4 regions of the Cellulosimicrobium sp. XJ-DQ-B-000 genome follow, and region 1 is predicted to be linked to each of the others. Evidence: predicted binding sites of a transcription regulator. Region 1 holds the regulator's gene; each other region holds the start of a gene.
What was found. The regulator LexA, encoded in region 1, represses DNA repair genes until DNA is damaged. The targets are predictions, from matches to a motif close to TCGAACANNTGTTCGA.
Positions count from the first base shown of each region.

Region 1 (3,607 bases):
CGCGGCCCTCCTGCTCGCCCAGGGTGCCGGGCGGCTCGTGCGGTCCACGGCCGACCGCGGGGTCGTCGCGGTCCTGGACCCGCGGCTCGTGACGGCGCGCTACGGGTCGTTCCTCACGCGGTCCATGCCAGGGTTCTGGCAGACGACCGACCGCGACGTGGCCACCGCTGCGCTCCGCCGCCTCGCCGCCCTAGGCTGAGCCCTTTCCAGCGACTTCACGGAGGCGACATGACGAGCACGTCACCGCAGGGCACCGGCGACGCGACCACGGGCGGTCCGGGAGGGGGAGCGCGGACCACGAAGCTCGCGATCGTCGGCGCCGGTGCCGTCGGCTCGACGCTGGCCTACGCCGCGCTCATGCGCGGCGCGGCGCGCACGGTGGCGCTCCTCGACGTCAACCGCGCGAAGGTCGAGGCCGAGGTCCTCGACCTCCAGCACGGCATCCAGTTCATGCCCATGGCGCGCGTCGAGGGGTCCGACGACGTCGCGGTGTGCGCGGGCGCCGACGTCGTCGTGGTCACGGCCGGCGCCAAGCAGAAGCCGGGCCAGACGCGTCTCGACCTCGCCGAGGGCACGATCGGGCTCATGCGGACGATCCTCCCGGGCCTCGTGGAGGTCGCCCCGGATGCCGTCTACGTCATGGTGACCAACCCGGTCGACATCGTCACGTACGCGGCGCTCAAGTTCTCGGGGCTGCCCCCGACCCAGCTCTTCGGCAGCGGCACCGTGCTCGACTCCTCGCGGCTGCGGTTCCTCGTGGCGCAGCACTGCGGCGTCGCGGTGCAGAACGTGCACGCGTACATCGCGGGGGAGCACGGCGACAGCGAGATCCCGCTCTGGAGCTCCGCGACGATCGGCGGTGCGCCGCTGCTCGAGTGGCAGGGCATCGGCGGTCGGGGACCGCTCACGGGCGACGTGCGCGACGAGATCGCGCGGGAGGTCGTGCAGTCGGCCTACCGGATCATCGAGGGCAAGGGCGCGACCAACTACGCGGTCGGGCTCGCGGGCACCCGGATCATCGAGGCGGTGCTCGCCGACGAGCACCGGGTGCTGCCCGTGTCGACGCTCCTCGACGGCATCTACGGGCTCGAGGACGTCTGCCTGTCGCTCCCGACGCTCGTCGACCGCCGGGGCGCGACGGAGCGCGTCGAGGTCCCGCTCGCGGACGACGAGCTCGCGGGCCTGCGCTCGTCCGCGGAGTCGCTGCGCGCGGTCGCGCGACGCTTCGGGCTCTGAGCCCACGGGCCCGTCGGGCCCGGCACGACGAGAGCCGGGCGGTCGAGGGACCGCCCGGCTCTCGTGCTGTCCGGAGCCTGCCCGCAGGGGCGCCCGGAGCCGCTCGGGGACCGTTCAGAGGCTGCGCAGGACGGAGACGACGCGCCCCAGCACCTGGGCGTCGTCGCCGGGGATCGGGTCGTACGCGGCGTTGTGCGGCATGAGCCAGACGTGGCCGTCGGCGCGCCGCAGGCTCTTCACGGTGGCCTCGCCGTCGATCATCGCGGCCACGATCTCGCCGTTCTCCGCGACCGGCTGGCGCCGCACGACGACCCAGTCGCCGTCGCAGATCGCGGCGTCGATCATCGAGTCGCCCTGCACGCGCAGGAGGAAGAGCTCTCCCTCGCCGACGAGCTGGCGCGGCAGCGGGAAGACGTCCTCCACGACCTGCTCCGCGAGGATCGGGCCACCGGCGGCGATACGGCCGACGACGGGGACGTACGACGGCGCGGGGTGGGCCTCGTCGTACGCCGGCTCGGGGGCCGTGCCAGCTGGCGCGAGCGGGGTCGCGCGGCGGGCGTCGTCGGGCTGGACCACCTCGATGGCGCGCGGACGGTTCGGGTCGCGCCGCAGGAAACCCTTGCGCTCGAGCGTGGTGAGCTGGTGCTTGACGGAGGACGGGCTCGTGAGCCCGACGGCCTCGCCGATCTCGCGCATGCTCGGCGGGTAGCCGCGCTGCTCGACGCACGCGCGGATGGTCTCGAGCACGAGCCGCTGGCGCGGGGTGAGCCCGTCACCCCCTGCCGACCCGTCCGGCAGCTCGCGCACCTCGGCGAGCCCCCGTGCCCTGTCCGTGCCTCGTCCCGCCATGGTCGCTCCGCCCTCGTCCGTCGCGTGCCGCCGGCGCCAGCCGGGCCTGCGGCCTCCCTCCCCGGGGCGTGCGCCCCGGGACCTCGGTCGCTCCTCCGGGTCCGAGCGGACATGTCCGGCGAACCGACCTGAGCCCAGGCTAGGGGAGGATGCGACACGAATCAAACACCTGTTCGAGCATGTCTCGACTCTGTCGGTCGTTCGTGATAGACCTTCGTACAGATGTTCTACGTACAGGTGTTCGACCGCAGCGGGTCGGCGTGGAGATGAGACGGGCACGCGGGTCCGATCGACCGGGGAAGGCGATCGGGCTCGCGGGCCGGGACGGAGGGGACATGGACACGGTGGCGATGGCGACGGCAGCGCCGCCCGCGCTCGGGCGGGGAGTTGCGGCGGAGCGAGGCGTGCGCCCGCAGGCACCGCTGCGGCTCACGCGACGCGGCCGTGCGGTCCTCGTGCTCCTCGTGGCCGTCGTGCTCGTCCTCGCGGCACGCGTCGGCCTGGCCGTCGCGGGCGGGCCCGGGGAGCCGGTCGAGGTCCGGGTCCACGTCGTGAGCACGGGGGAGACCCTGTGGGAGCTTGCCCAGGGAGTCGCGGCCCCGGGCGAGGATCTCCGTGAGGTGGTCAGCGGGCTCGTCGAGCTGAACGGCCTGTCGTCGTCGGGCGTGCAGGCCGGCCAGACGATCCTGCTCCCGGTCGCCGAGCGGTGACGCGGCGCTCGGCCGTGGCCCAGGTCCTGTGACGCAGCACACGGTGCCGACGCGCGACAGGTCGCGACCGAGGGTTGCGCCGCTCCGTTAGGTCCGCCTAAGTTAGTGTCACCTCACACGCCAGCTGGGGGGCTGGGCGGACGAGGCGAGGAGTGTGCGGACAACCGCGACTCCTGTGCACGTCGCCGCGCGCGAGGCGAGTCGCGCGCGAGATGGGGACGGGGGCGTCCCGACGGGGGCGGTCGACTTCGACCGCCCCCGTTCTGCCGTCCACGGTCGGGTGCGCCGTCGGCGTGTTGCACCGCGCGCCCGCGACGACATACGTTCGTCGCGCCGACCTGTCGGCGCGACCCGCGGAGGAGCCCCGCCATGCACTGCCCGTTCTGCCGTCACGCGGACTCCCGCGTCGTCGACTCCCGCACGTCCGACGACGGTGCCTCCATCCGCCGGCGACGCCAGTGCCCGGAGTGCAACCGCCGCTTCACCACGATCGAGACCGCCAGCCTGTCCGTGGTCAAGCGGTCCGGGGTGACCGAGCCCTTCTCGCGCGAGAAGATCGTCAACGGCGTCCGCAAGGCCTGCCAGGGGCGCCCGGTGAACGAGGACGACCTCGCCGTCCTCGCGCAGCGCGTCGAGGAGACCATCCGCGCGAGCGGGAGCGCCGAGCTCGACGCCTACGAGATCGGCCTCGCGATCCTCGGGCCGCTGCGCGAGCTCGACGAGGTCGCCTACCTGCGCTTCGCGAGCGTCTACCAGGCGTTCGACTCGCTCGAGGACTTCGAGAGCGCCATCACGTCGCTGCGTGTCGACCG
Region 1 is NZ_JAVHYN010000001.1:89,721-93,327, reverse strand. Features, by position in the region: gene RDI86_RS00450 (ATP-dependent DNA helicase) at 1-199, shown strand, start outside; gene RDI86_RS00445 (L-lactate dehydrogenase) at 229-1,236, shown strand; gene lexA (transcriptional repressor LexA) at 1,351-2,085, opposite strand; gene RDI86_RS00435 (LysM peptidoglycan-binding domain-containing protein) at 2,421-2,795, shown strand; gene nrdR (transcriptional regulator NrdR) at 3,165-3,607, shown strand, end outside.

Region 2 (3,607 bases), on a different contig from region 1:
CGCGAGCAGGTCGTCCGCGCTCGGCTGTGCGACGTAGCCCAGCCCTTCGATCCGCATCGCGATCTCGGGGTCGGCGGACGTGAACTCGGCGCGCCGAGAGCTACCGTCGCCCAGCCAGACCCCGAGCGCGTAGGGGTGGATCGGGAGGTCCGCCTCAGGAAGGTCCAGCGGTGCCGTCGTGGCGATCGAGTGGTTCGCACGGTTGTCCGCCGTGACACAACGGACCGTGGCTGCGAGCTCCTCGGTCGTACGGACGGACGACTCGGGCGTCTCGCCGGCGCGGACCGCGCGTCGCTGGGCACGGGTCGAGGTCACCCACTGGTGCTGCGCGTCCGCGACGATCACGGTGCCGTCGTCGAGCTCGACCTCGTAGCAGGGGCGGTCGACCATGACCTCGGTCGCGGCGACGACGCGCGTGGGCGTCCCGTCCGCGGAGACCAGGAGATCACCGACCGCGACCTCGCCCATCGTCGTCCAGCCCGACGGCGTGGGCAGCGGCGTGTCGAGCGCGAGGGCCTTGCCGATGGCCGGGCGCGCCGCGACGACGATCATCTGGCCGGGGTGCAGGCCGTTGGTGAGCCGGTCGAAGTCGGAGTAGCCGGTGGGGACGCCGGTCATGCCCTCGCCGCGCCCCTGGGCGGCCTCGATCTCGTCGAACGTGGGCCCGAGGATCTCGGCGAGGGGGAGGTAGTCCTCCGTCGTGCGCCGCTCCGTGACGGCGTAGACCTCGGCCTGGGCGTTGTTGACGATCTCGTCGACGTCGCCGCCGTCGGTCGCGTAGCCCAGCTGCACGATGCGCGTGCCCGCCTCGACGAGGCGGCGCAGGACCGCACGCTCGCGGACGATGCGCGCGTAGTACCCGGCGTTGGCGGCGGTCGGCACGCCGGCCATCAGGTCGTGGATGTAGGGCGCGCCGCCGATGCGCTGGAGCTCGCCGCGCTTGGTCAGCTCCGCGACGACGGTGATGGCGTCGGCGGGCTCGCCGCGACCGTAGAGGTCGATGATCGACTCGTAGACGATCTCGTGCGCCGGACGGTAGAAGTCGGAGCCGCGGATCTGCTCGATGACGTCCGCGATGGCGTCCTTCGACAGCAGCATGCCGCCGAGCACGCTCATCTCGGCGGCGACGTCCTGGGGCGGCGTCCGGTCGAACCCCGACGGCCCCGGTCCCCCGTAGCTCTCCTCGAGCTCCTCGATCGACATGCGCCCCTCGCTCCCCCGGGACTGGAACGGCCCTTGCGGGACCGCACGACCGGGACCACTCTTCGTCGTACACGTGTTCTACCGCGGGCCACCCACACGACTGTCCCGGTGGCCGCGCCCCCCGCCTCCGACAGGCACGACCCCGCGACACTAGATCGCGACCGGACGCCCTGCAAACGGCCCTGTGCACGCCCGGTGGACAGGGACCCCCGTTCCTGTGGACACAGTCCCCCACACTGTGCACACCCGGTGGAAAACGGTGTGGACAACCTCACGATCTTCCTGTGTACATCGCCGTGAGCGGCCTCTGACCAGCCTCATCACTACCCTCAGGGGTGTGGAAGAAAGAAAGTCGGGCGACACGCCGACGACACGCCGGACACCGTCCGGCCACCCCGACGACACCGGGCCGCCGTCCGGCCCCGGTACGTCGTCCACAGGTCGCCGCGCACGGTCCCGGCTCGACCGCGAGATCCTGGCCCTCGCCGTCCCCGCGCTCGGCGCGCTCGTGGCCGAGCCGCTGTTCGTGCTCGTCGACAGTGCCGTCGTCGGCCACCTCGGCACCGCGCAGCTCGCGGGCCTCTCCCTCGCGTCGACACTCCTCGTGACCCTCGTCGGCCTGTGCGTCTTCCTCGCCTACGCGACCACGGCCGCCGTCGCGCGCCGCATCGGCGCGGGCCACACGCGGGAGGCCCTCCAGTCCGGGATCGACGGCCTCTGGCTCGCCGTCGGGCTGGGCGCGCTCCTCGCCGCCGTCCTGTGGACGACGGCCCCGTGGGCCGTCGGCGCGATGGGCGGCACGGGTGAGGTCGCCGAGCACGCCGTGGTCTACCTCCGCTGGTCCGCGCTCGGCCTCCCCGGGATGCTCCTCGTCCTCGCGTCCACCGGCGTCCTGCGCGGCATGCAGGACACCCGGACGCCCCTGTGGGTCGCCGCGGGCGGCGCGACGTTCAACGCGGTCCTCAACGTCGTCCTCGTCTACGGGGCAGGGCTCGGGATCGCCGGGTCCGGCATCGGGACGGCCGTCGCCCAGCTCACCATGGGCGCGGTGCTCGTCGTGGTCGTGGTGCGCGGCGCCCGGCGCCACGGCGCGTCGCTGCGGCCCGCCGCGGGCGGGATCTGGGCCAACGCGCGCGCCGGCGCGCCGCTCTTCGTCCGCACGCTCTCGCTCCGCCTCGCGATCCTCCTCACCGTGTTCGTCGCGACCGGGCTCGGGGAGGTCACGCTCGCGGGCTACCAGGTCGTGAACTCCGTCTGGGGGCTCGCGGCGTTCGCGCTCGACGCGCTCGCCATCGCGGCGCAGGCGCTCGTCGGGCACGGGCTGGGGGCCGACGACGTCCCCCGCGTCCGCGCCGTCCTGCGCCGCACCCTCCAGTGGGGCGTGGCCGCCGGGGCAGGGCTGGGTGTCGTCATGGCTGCGGGCGGCTGGTGGTTCGCGCTCCTCTTCACGTCCGATCCCGAGGTGCGCACCGCCGTCGCCGTCGGCATGGCGGTGTGCGGAGTCCTCCTGCCGATGGCGGGGTGGGTGTTCGTGCTCGACGGCGTCCTCATCGGCGCCGGGGACGGCCGCTTCCTCGCCTGGGCGGGCATGCTCACGCTCGTGGTCTACGCGCCGTTCGCGCTCGCCGTCCGGCACTGGGCGCCCGACGGCGCGGCGGGCCTCGCGTGGCTCTGGCTCGCCTTCGCAGGGGTCTTCATGGCGGCACGCGCCCTCACCACGGGGCTCCGTGCGCGCGGGAGCGCCTGGATGGTCACCGGCACCGCCTGAGGGCTCGGCGCACGCAGCCGAGCACGACGGGGCCGGACGCGACGAAGGCCCGGCCCCTCCGAGGAGGGGCCGGGCCTTCGTGGACTGCTCAGCAGCAGATCAGGCAGCGACGACCTTCACCGCGAGGGTCGCGGAGACCTCCGGGTGGAGGCGGACGGAGACCGTGTAGTCCCCCGTCGCCTTGATCGGCTGACCGATCTCGATCTTGCGCTTGTCGACCGACGCACCGGCGGCCGTCACGGCGGACGCGATGTCCGCCGTCGTGACAGCGCCGAAGAGGCGACCGGCAGCGCCGGCCTTCGCCTCGACGACGACCGGCTTCGCCTGCAGCGAGTCGCGGATCGCCTTCGCGTCGTCGAGCGACGCGATCTCGCGGGCCTTGCGCGCCTTGCGGATCGCAGTCACCTGCGACTCGGCGCCCTTGGACCACGGCGTGGCGAGCTTGCGCGGGACGAGGAAGTTACGGGCGTACCCGTCCTTCACCTCGACGACGTCGCCGGGCTCACCGAGACCGGTGACCTCGTGGGTCAGGATCAGCTTGGCCATGAGTTCTCTCCCTTCCCGCTCAGCGAGCCGTCGACGTGTACGGCAGCAGCGCCATCTCGCGCGCGTTCTTCACCGCACGGGCGATCTGGC
Region 2 is NZ_JAVHYN010000004.1:230,621-234,227, forward strand. Features, by position in the region: gene RDI86_RS08825 (replicative DNA helicase) at 1-1,203, opposite strand, end outside; gene RDI86_RS08830 (MATE family efflux transporter) at 1,676-2,971, shown strand; gene rplI (50S ribosomal protein L9) at 3,071-3,517, opposite strand; gene rpsR (30S ribosomal protein S18) at 3,537-3,607, opposite strand, start outside.
Region 2: a site for LexA is predicted at 1,269-1,284, ahead of RDI86_RS08825 (replicative DNA helicase). Genes of this name have one in related genera too.

Region 3 (3,607 bases), on a different contig from region 1:
CAGCGCCCCGCGCTCGCGTGCCCGCGCGGCCAGGCGTCGTCGGTCGGGGTCGGTGAGGGCGGCGTCGGGCCCGACGACCACGACGTCCAGGCCGTCGACGAGCGCCGAGATCGCGAGCGCCGCGTCCGGGCCGGGCCGCGGGACGAGCACGACGCGGTCGAGGTCCGCGCCGGCGTCGGCGGCCGCGAGCAGCCCGACGGCGGGGAACCCGACGGCGGCGGTCCACGCCCCGGCCCGCGACGGCCGCGCGACGAGCGCGAGCAGGAGGCTCGTCGAGCCGCGCACCGCCAGCACGGTGCCGCGCTGGAGGGCGCCGAGCGGGAGGAGCGGCGCGAGCGCGTCGTGCACCGGCCACACCCGCTCGTCCGTGCCCGCGTCCCGGCTCGCGCCCGAGGTCCGGACGTGGCGGGTGCGGGCGCGTGCCGGAGGGTCGGGCGGCGCGGGGGCGGGCCGCACGACCGACGAGGCGGCGGCGCCCGCGAGCGGGGCGACCTCGGCGAGGAGGGCGGTGCCGGCGCGCGGGACGGTGTCGGTGCGCGGGACGGTGTCGGTGCGCGGGACGACGGTCGGTGCCGCCGGGGCGGTGAGCGGTTCCGGGGCCGCGGGGGCGACGACGGGACGGTGTCGGCGGACCCCCGTACGCTCCTCCGCACGGCGCAGGACGGCACGGGCGCGCTCGGCCTTGTCGACGGCCGCAGCCGTCGGGCCTGGTGCCCCCGCCCGTTCGGCGGGGTCGGCGAGAAGGGTCATCTCGCCTCCCGGGATGCTGCTCGGACGGGACGCGCACCGCGCGTCGACTGCTGCGGGCGGTGTGCTGCACCCGCTGGCTGTTCGAACAAACGTTCGAACACTTCCAGTGAACGACCGCCGCTCCGAGGTGTCAACTCCGCAGGTCGGAGGCGCCTGCTTCGTCCGAGATGCCCACCCCAACCTTCGACCACCACTGGAGACTTGCCCGAAACCCTCGACCTCTACCTGACCCTCCTCCCCCGCCGACCATGCAGCTGTCGCCCGTCCGGCGGGCGGCACGGGCCGCGACCGCATGCTCGGCGGGCTCGAGGGGCTCCGGGGGCGTGTTCGGCATCCGGCCTCTCCCGCGCGGCGGCCCGCCGGGGTGGCAGGCTGACGCCATGGACGCCCGCACGACCCTGCCCACGCTCGGCTCGCTCACCTGGGAGCCGGCGCTCGACCACCTCGACCTCGTCGCCCCCGTGACCGCCGACGCGCTGCGCCGGTGGGCCGACGCCGACCCGGACGTCGCGACGCTCGTCGCCGTGACGGAGATCGACCCCGACCTCGCCGACACCGCGACGCTCAACGCCGCGTTCGACCTGCCGGTCGAGGCGTCGGCGAACTGCGTCGTCGTGGGCGGCACCCGGGCGGGCGACGAGCGCATCGCCGCCGCCGTCGTGCGGGCCCACACGCGCGCCGACGTCAACACGCGCGTCCGCAAGCTGCTCGACGTGCGCAAGGCGTCGTTCCTGCCGACCGACCGCGCGACGGCCGAGTCCGGGATGGAGTACGGCGGCATCACGCCCGTCGGGCTGCCCGAGGGGTGGCGCGTGCTCGTCGACTCCCGCGTCGTGACCGACGGCGCGCTCGCGCTGATCGGCAGCGGCGTGCGGCGCTCGAAGCTGCTGCTCCCCGGCGACCTGCTGGGCCGCCTGCCCGGTGTCGAGGTCGTCGAGGACCTGGCCGTCCCGGTCGCCTGACCCGTCCCCCTGCCGAGCACGCCCTGGCGGTCGCCACGGGCGGCCTGACGACCGCCAGGTCGTGCTCGACGCCCGGCGGTCAGCGATCCAGGACGACGAGCCGCTGCGTCGCGCGCGTCATCGCGACGTAGCGGTCCACGGCGCCCTCGACGCCGTCGCCGAACGCTTGCGGCTCGACGAGCACCACGAGGTCGAACTCGAGGCCCTTCGCCGTCTCGGGCGTGAGCCACCGCACCCGCGCGGACCCCTCGCCCTCGCCACCGACGCCACCGACGCCACCGACCCTGCCGTCCGACTCCTCGCCGGACGGCCCGGACGGCCGGGACGGCTCGGTGGCACCGATGACGCACGCCGTGCCGTCCGCGTGCTCGGCGAGCCACGCGCCGAGGACCGCGTCGAGGTCCGCGACCGCCCCGTGGGCGACGGGCACGCCCGTGCTGCGCACCGACGTCGGGACGTTCGCGTCCGGGATCGCGGCCCGGACGACGGGCTCCGCCTCGGCCATGACCTCCCGCGGCGTGCGGTAGTTGACGCTCAGCGACGCCTCCTCGACGCGGGCGAAGCCCACGCGCGCGAGCCGCTCGCGCCAGCCCTCGGGGAAGCCGTGGCGGGCCTGGGCCCGGTCCCCGACGACCGTGACGCTGCGCGACGGGCAGCGGCTGAGGACCATCTGCCACTCGGCGTCGGTGAGCTCCTGCGCCTCGTCGACGACGACGTGCGCGAAGGGCCCCGCGAGGCGGTCCGGCGTCGCGACGACGAGCGCGCCGTCGTCCACGAGCGCGTCGCGCAGGTCCTGGCCGCGGAGCATCTGCATGACCCCGAGCTCGCTGTCGTCGGTCGCCACGAGGTGGTCGACGACGTCGTCCATGCGCGCGCGCTCCGCCGCCACGGCGGCCTCGTTGCGGCGGCGTCGGCGCGACGCCTCCGGGTCGCCGAGCCGACGGCGCGCGGCGTCGAGCAGCGGGAGGTCCGCCGTCGTCCACGCGTGCGCGTCCGGGCGCTGGAGCGCGCGCACCTGCTCGGGCGTGAGCGACGGCGCGCACAGCCGCAGGTAGGCGGGCACGGACCACAGGTCGGCCACGAGGTCCGTCGGCTCGACGAGCGGCCACGCGCGGTCGAACGCGGCACCGAGCCCGCGGTGGCCGCGCAGGGCGCGGCGCACGTCGCCGGCCTCGACGTCGACGCCGTCCTCCGCGGCTCCCCCGCAGGCCTTGTCCACGAGGATCTCGACGAGCGCGGCCCAGACGTCGTCGCGCGCCTCGTTGTGCGGGGTGCCCGGGTCCACGGACTCGAACGCCTCGGCCCAGTCGGCCGGGGAAAGCCAGACGTCGGCCCACGGCGTCTCGACCTCCCTGCCCTCGGCGGGCGGGCGTTCGGAGAACCGCACGGCGGGCTCGATCGCGGCGACGAGCTCGGCGGACGCCTTGAGCCGGGCCACCTCGGGGTCGGCCTCCCCGCGCGCCGTCGCGCCCTCGGGGACGAGGTCGCGCAGCGTGCAGGTCTGCACGCCCTCCTCGCCGAGGCCGGGCAGCACGTCGGCCACGTACGCGAGGTAGGGACGGCTGGGCCCGACGACGAGCACGCCGCCGCGCCCACCACCGTGCCCGCCGCCATGCCCGCCAGCGTGCCCACCACCGTGTCGGCCCCCGTGCCCGCCGCCCACGTGCGGGTCGGCGTACAGCAGGTAGGCCGCGCGGTGCAGCGCCACGACCGTCTTGCCCGTGCCGGGGCCGCCGTCGACGACGAGCGCGCCGCGCGAGCCCGCGCGCACGATCGCGTCCTGGTCGGCCTGGATCGTGCCGAGGACGTCGCGCATCCGCGGGGACCTGCTCGCGCCGAGGCTCGCGACGAACGCCGACTGGTCGTCGAGCGCCGCGCTCGACCCGGCGCCGTCG
Region 3 is NZ_JAVHYN010000005.1:253,378-256,984, forward strand. Features, by position in the region: gene RDI86_RS10495 (hypothetical protein) at 1-750, opposite strand, end outside; gene RDI86_RS10500 (YbaK/EbsC family protein) at 1,131-1,712, shown strand; gene helR (RNA polymerase recycling motor ATPase HelR) at 1,792-3,607, opposite strand, start outside.
Region 3: a site for LexA is predicted at 832-847, ahead of RDI86_RS10500 (YbaK/EbsC family protein). Genes of this name have one in related genera too.

Region 4 (3,607 bases), on a different contig from region 1:
GAGCGGGAAGCTCACGTCGATGCCCGTGAGGTTGTGCTCGCGCGCGCCGACCACCTTGATCTGACGGCCCGGGTCCGTCGGGCGCCGCTGCGCCGGCAGCGGGATGCTGCGACGCCCCGACAGGTACGCGCCCGTGACGGACTCCGGCGCCTCGAGCAGGCCCGCGTAGTCGCCCGAGTGCACGACGCGCCCCCCGTGCTCCCCCGCGCCCGGGCCGATGTCGACGACCCAGTCCGCGGTGCGGATGGTGTCCTCGTCGTGCTCGACGACGATGAGCGTGTTCCCGAGGTCGCGCAGGCGCGTGAGCGTCTCGATGAGCCGGCGGTTGTCGCGCTGGTGCAGGCCGATGCTCGGCTCGTCCAGCACGTAGAGCACGCCGACCAGGCCCGATCCGATCTGCGTCGCGAGCCGGATGCGCTGCGCCTCGCCGCCGGAGAGCGTCGCGGCCGGTCGCTCGAGCGAGAGGTAGTCGAGGCCGACGTCGAGCAGGAACCCGAGGCGCGCGTCGATCTCCTTGAGGACCTCGGTCGCGATGGCGCGCTCGCGCGCGCCGAGCTCGAGCGAGCCGAGGAACGCCGCGGCCTCGCGCAGGGGCAGGCGGCACACGTCCCAGATGGACCTGCCGCCGACCTTGACCGCGAGCACCTCCGGCTTGAGGCGTGCCCCCTGGCACACGGGGCACGGGACCTCGCGCATGAAGGCCTCGTACTTCTCCTTCGACCAGTCCGACTCGGTCTCGGTGTGCCGGCGCTCGAGGAAGGTGATGACGCCCTCGAAGCCGGTCGAGTACTGCCGCTCACGGCCCCAGCGGTTCTTGTACCGCACGTGCACCTGGTGGTTCTGGCCGTGGAGCACGGCCTTCTTCGCGCGCTCGGGCAGTGCGCGCCACGGCGTGTCCATGGAGAAGCCCAGGTCGTCCGCGAGCGCCGTGAGGACGCGCTCGAAGTACTCCGACGAGATCTGCGCCCACGGCGCGACCGCGCCCTCGCGCAGCGACTTCTCGTCGTCCGGCACCACGAGGTCCGGGTCCACCTCGAGGCGGAACCCGATGCCCGTGCACTCCGGGCACGCGCCGTACGGGGCGTTGAAGGAGAACGTGCGCGGCTCGATCTCGTCGAGCGCGAGCTCGTGGTCGTTCGGGCACGCGCGCTTCTCCGAGAAACGGCGCTCCCGGGCCGGGTCGTCCGCGTCCGCGTCGACGAGCTCGACGACGACGAGCCCGCCCGCGAGCCCGAGTGCCGTCTCGACCGAGTCGGTGAGCCGGCGCTGGACGCCCTCGCGCGCGACGAGGCGGTCGACGACCACCTCGATGTCGTGCTTGAGCTTCTTCTCGAGCGCCGGGACGTCCGTGAGGGTGCGCACCTCGCCGTCGACGCGGGCGCGGGCGAAGCCCTTGGTCTGCAGCTCCTTGAAGAGCTCGGAGTACTCGCCCTTGCGGCCGCGCACGACCGGGGCGAGGACCTGGTAGCGCGTGCCCTCGGGCAGCTCGAGGAGGCGGTCGACGATCTGCTGCGGGGTCTGCGCGGTGACGCGCTCGCCGCACACCGGGCAGTGCTGCGTCCCGGCGCGCGAGAACAGCAGGCGCAGGTAGTCGTAGACCTCGGTGATGGTGCCGACGGTCGAGCGCGGGTTGCGGTTCGTGGACTTCTGGTCGATCGAGACCGCGGGAGACAGGCCCTCGATGAAGTCGACGTCCGGCTTGTCCATCTGGCCGAGGAACTGGCGCGCGTACGCGGACAGCGACTCGACGTACCGGCGCTGCCCCTCCGCGAAGATGGTGTCGAAGGCGAGCGACGACTTGCCCGAGCCGGAGAGCCCCGTGAAGACGATGAGCTTGTCGCGCGGGAGGTCGAGGTCGACGTTGCGCAGGTTGTGCTCGCGGGCACCGGAGATGACGAGGCGATTGCTCACCGCAGCATCGTACGGCGGACCACCCACACTCGCACAGGTGTTCGACGTCACCTCCGCACGGCACCCGGCGAACGCACACGAGCGCCCCACGTCCACGCGCTCCGCCGTGACCCGGGTCACCGCGGCCCGGGGTCGCGGCGCACCGCCCGCCGCGAGCGGACGGCACACTGGGCGCATGACGTACACCGGACAGGTCGCCGTGGGCGGCCCGCACGACCTGCGACGCCTCGACGAGGTCGAGATCCGCAAGCTCGCCGTCGGGCCGCTCGCGAACGACGTCTACCTCCTCACGTGCCGGCGCACCGGCGCCCAGCTCCTCGTCGACGCCGCCGACGCGCCCGACGACGTGCTCGGCCTCGTGCGGGCGGGCTCGCCGTCGGGACGGCTCGACGGCGTCGTCACGACGCACCGGCACGCCGACCATCTCCGGGCGCTCGCGCCGGTCGTCGGTGCGACGGGCGCGTGGTCGGCTGCCGGCGAGCCCGACGCGGACGCGGTCGCCGCGGCGTCCGGCGTACCCGTCGAGCGCCGCCTACGGCACCGGGACGTGCTGCGGGTGGGCGCGATCGACCTCGAGGTCGTGGCGCTGCGCGGGCACACGCCGGGCTCCGTCGCGCTCGCCTACCGCGAGCCGGACGACGTCGCCGAGGCCGACGCCGTGCCCGGCCGGGTGCACCTGTTCACCGGGGACTCGCTCTTCCCCGGCGGGGTCGGGAACACCGACCGCGACCCGGCGCGGTTCGCGAGCCTGCTGTCCGACGTCGTCGAGCGGGTCTTCGACCGGTTCGACGACGCCACGTGGGTCTATCCCGGTCACGGCGCCGACACGACGCTCGGTGCCGAGCGGCCGCACCTCGCCGAGTGGCGTGAGCGGGGCTGGTAGCGCGTGGCCGATGGCGCGGGACCGGTAGCGGGCGGCAGGCAGCACGGGGCGCAGCCGAGGCGCGGACCGGGCCCCGCGCCGTCGGGCCGGCCTGGTTCACTGGCTCCATGCCGATCCACGCCGTCACCTACGTCTACGCCGACCGCAGCGCCGAGCTCGACGCCCTGCGACCCGAGCACCGCGCGTTCCTCGCCGACCTCCACACCCGGGGCACGCTGCTCGCCTCCGGTCCGCTTCCCGCCCACGAGGACGCGCCCGCCGGAGCGCTGCTCGTCCTCGACGGGGAGACGCCCGACGCCGTCGCCGCGGTCCTCGACGAGGACCCCTTCGCGCGCGCCGGGCTGGTCGCACAGCGCACGGTCCGCCCGTGGTCGCCGGTGATCGGCGACTGGGCGGACCGCGTCTGAGCCGGGCCGCCCGCTCGCCGGCACCGCCGTCCTGGCCGGGCGCTAGCGCGCGGCGCCCCCACGAGGGACCCCGCCGCTCTGCGGCGGGGTCTCCCCCGCGGCGGGCACCTCGTCGGTCACGGTCTCCGTGGCGTCCTCCGTGGACGACGCCGCGGTCCCGGGCTCCTCGCCGTCCGCCGGCTCGCTCCGTGCGTGCAGCGCACGGGTGCGCAGCAGGCTCGCGACGGTCGTGACCGCGAGCGCCCCGACGATCACCACGAGCGAGAGCCAGATGGGGACCGTCGGCACCGCCTCGAGGTGCTCGCCGCCGTTGATGAACGGCAGCGTGTTCTCGTGCAGCGCCTCGAGGATGAGCTTGACGCCGATGAACCCGAGGATGACGGCCAGGCCGATCGGCAGGTAGACC
Region 4 is NZ_JAVHYN010000005.1:111,888-115,494, forward strand. Features, by position in the region: gene uvrA (excinuclease ABC subunit UvrA) at 1-1,911, opposite strand, end outside; gene RDI86_RS09895 (MBL fold metallo-hydrolase) at 2,087-2,794, shown strand; gene RDI86_RS09900 (YciI family protein) at 2,902-3,201, shown strand; gene RDI86_RS09905 (TerC family protein) at 3,244-3,607, opposite strand, start outside.
Region 4: a site for LexA is predicted at 1,941-1,956, ahead of uvrA (excinuclease ABC subunit UvrA). Genes of this name have one in related genera too.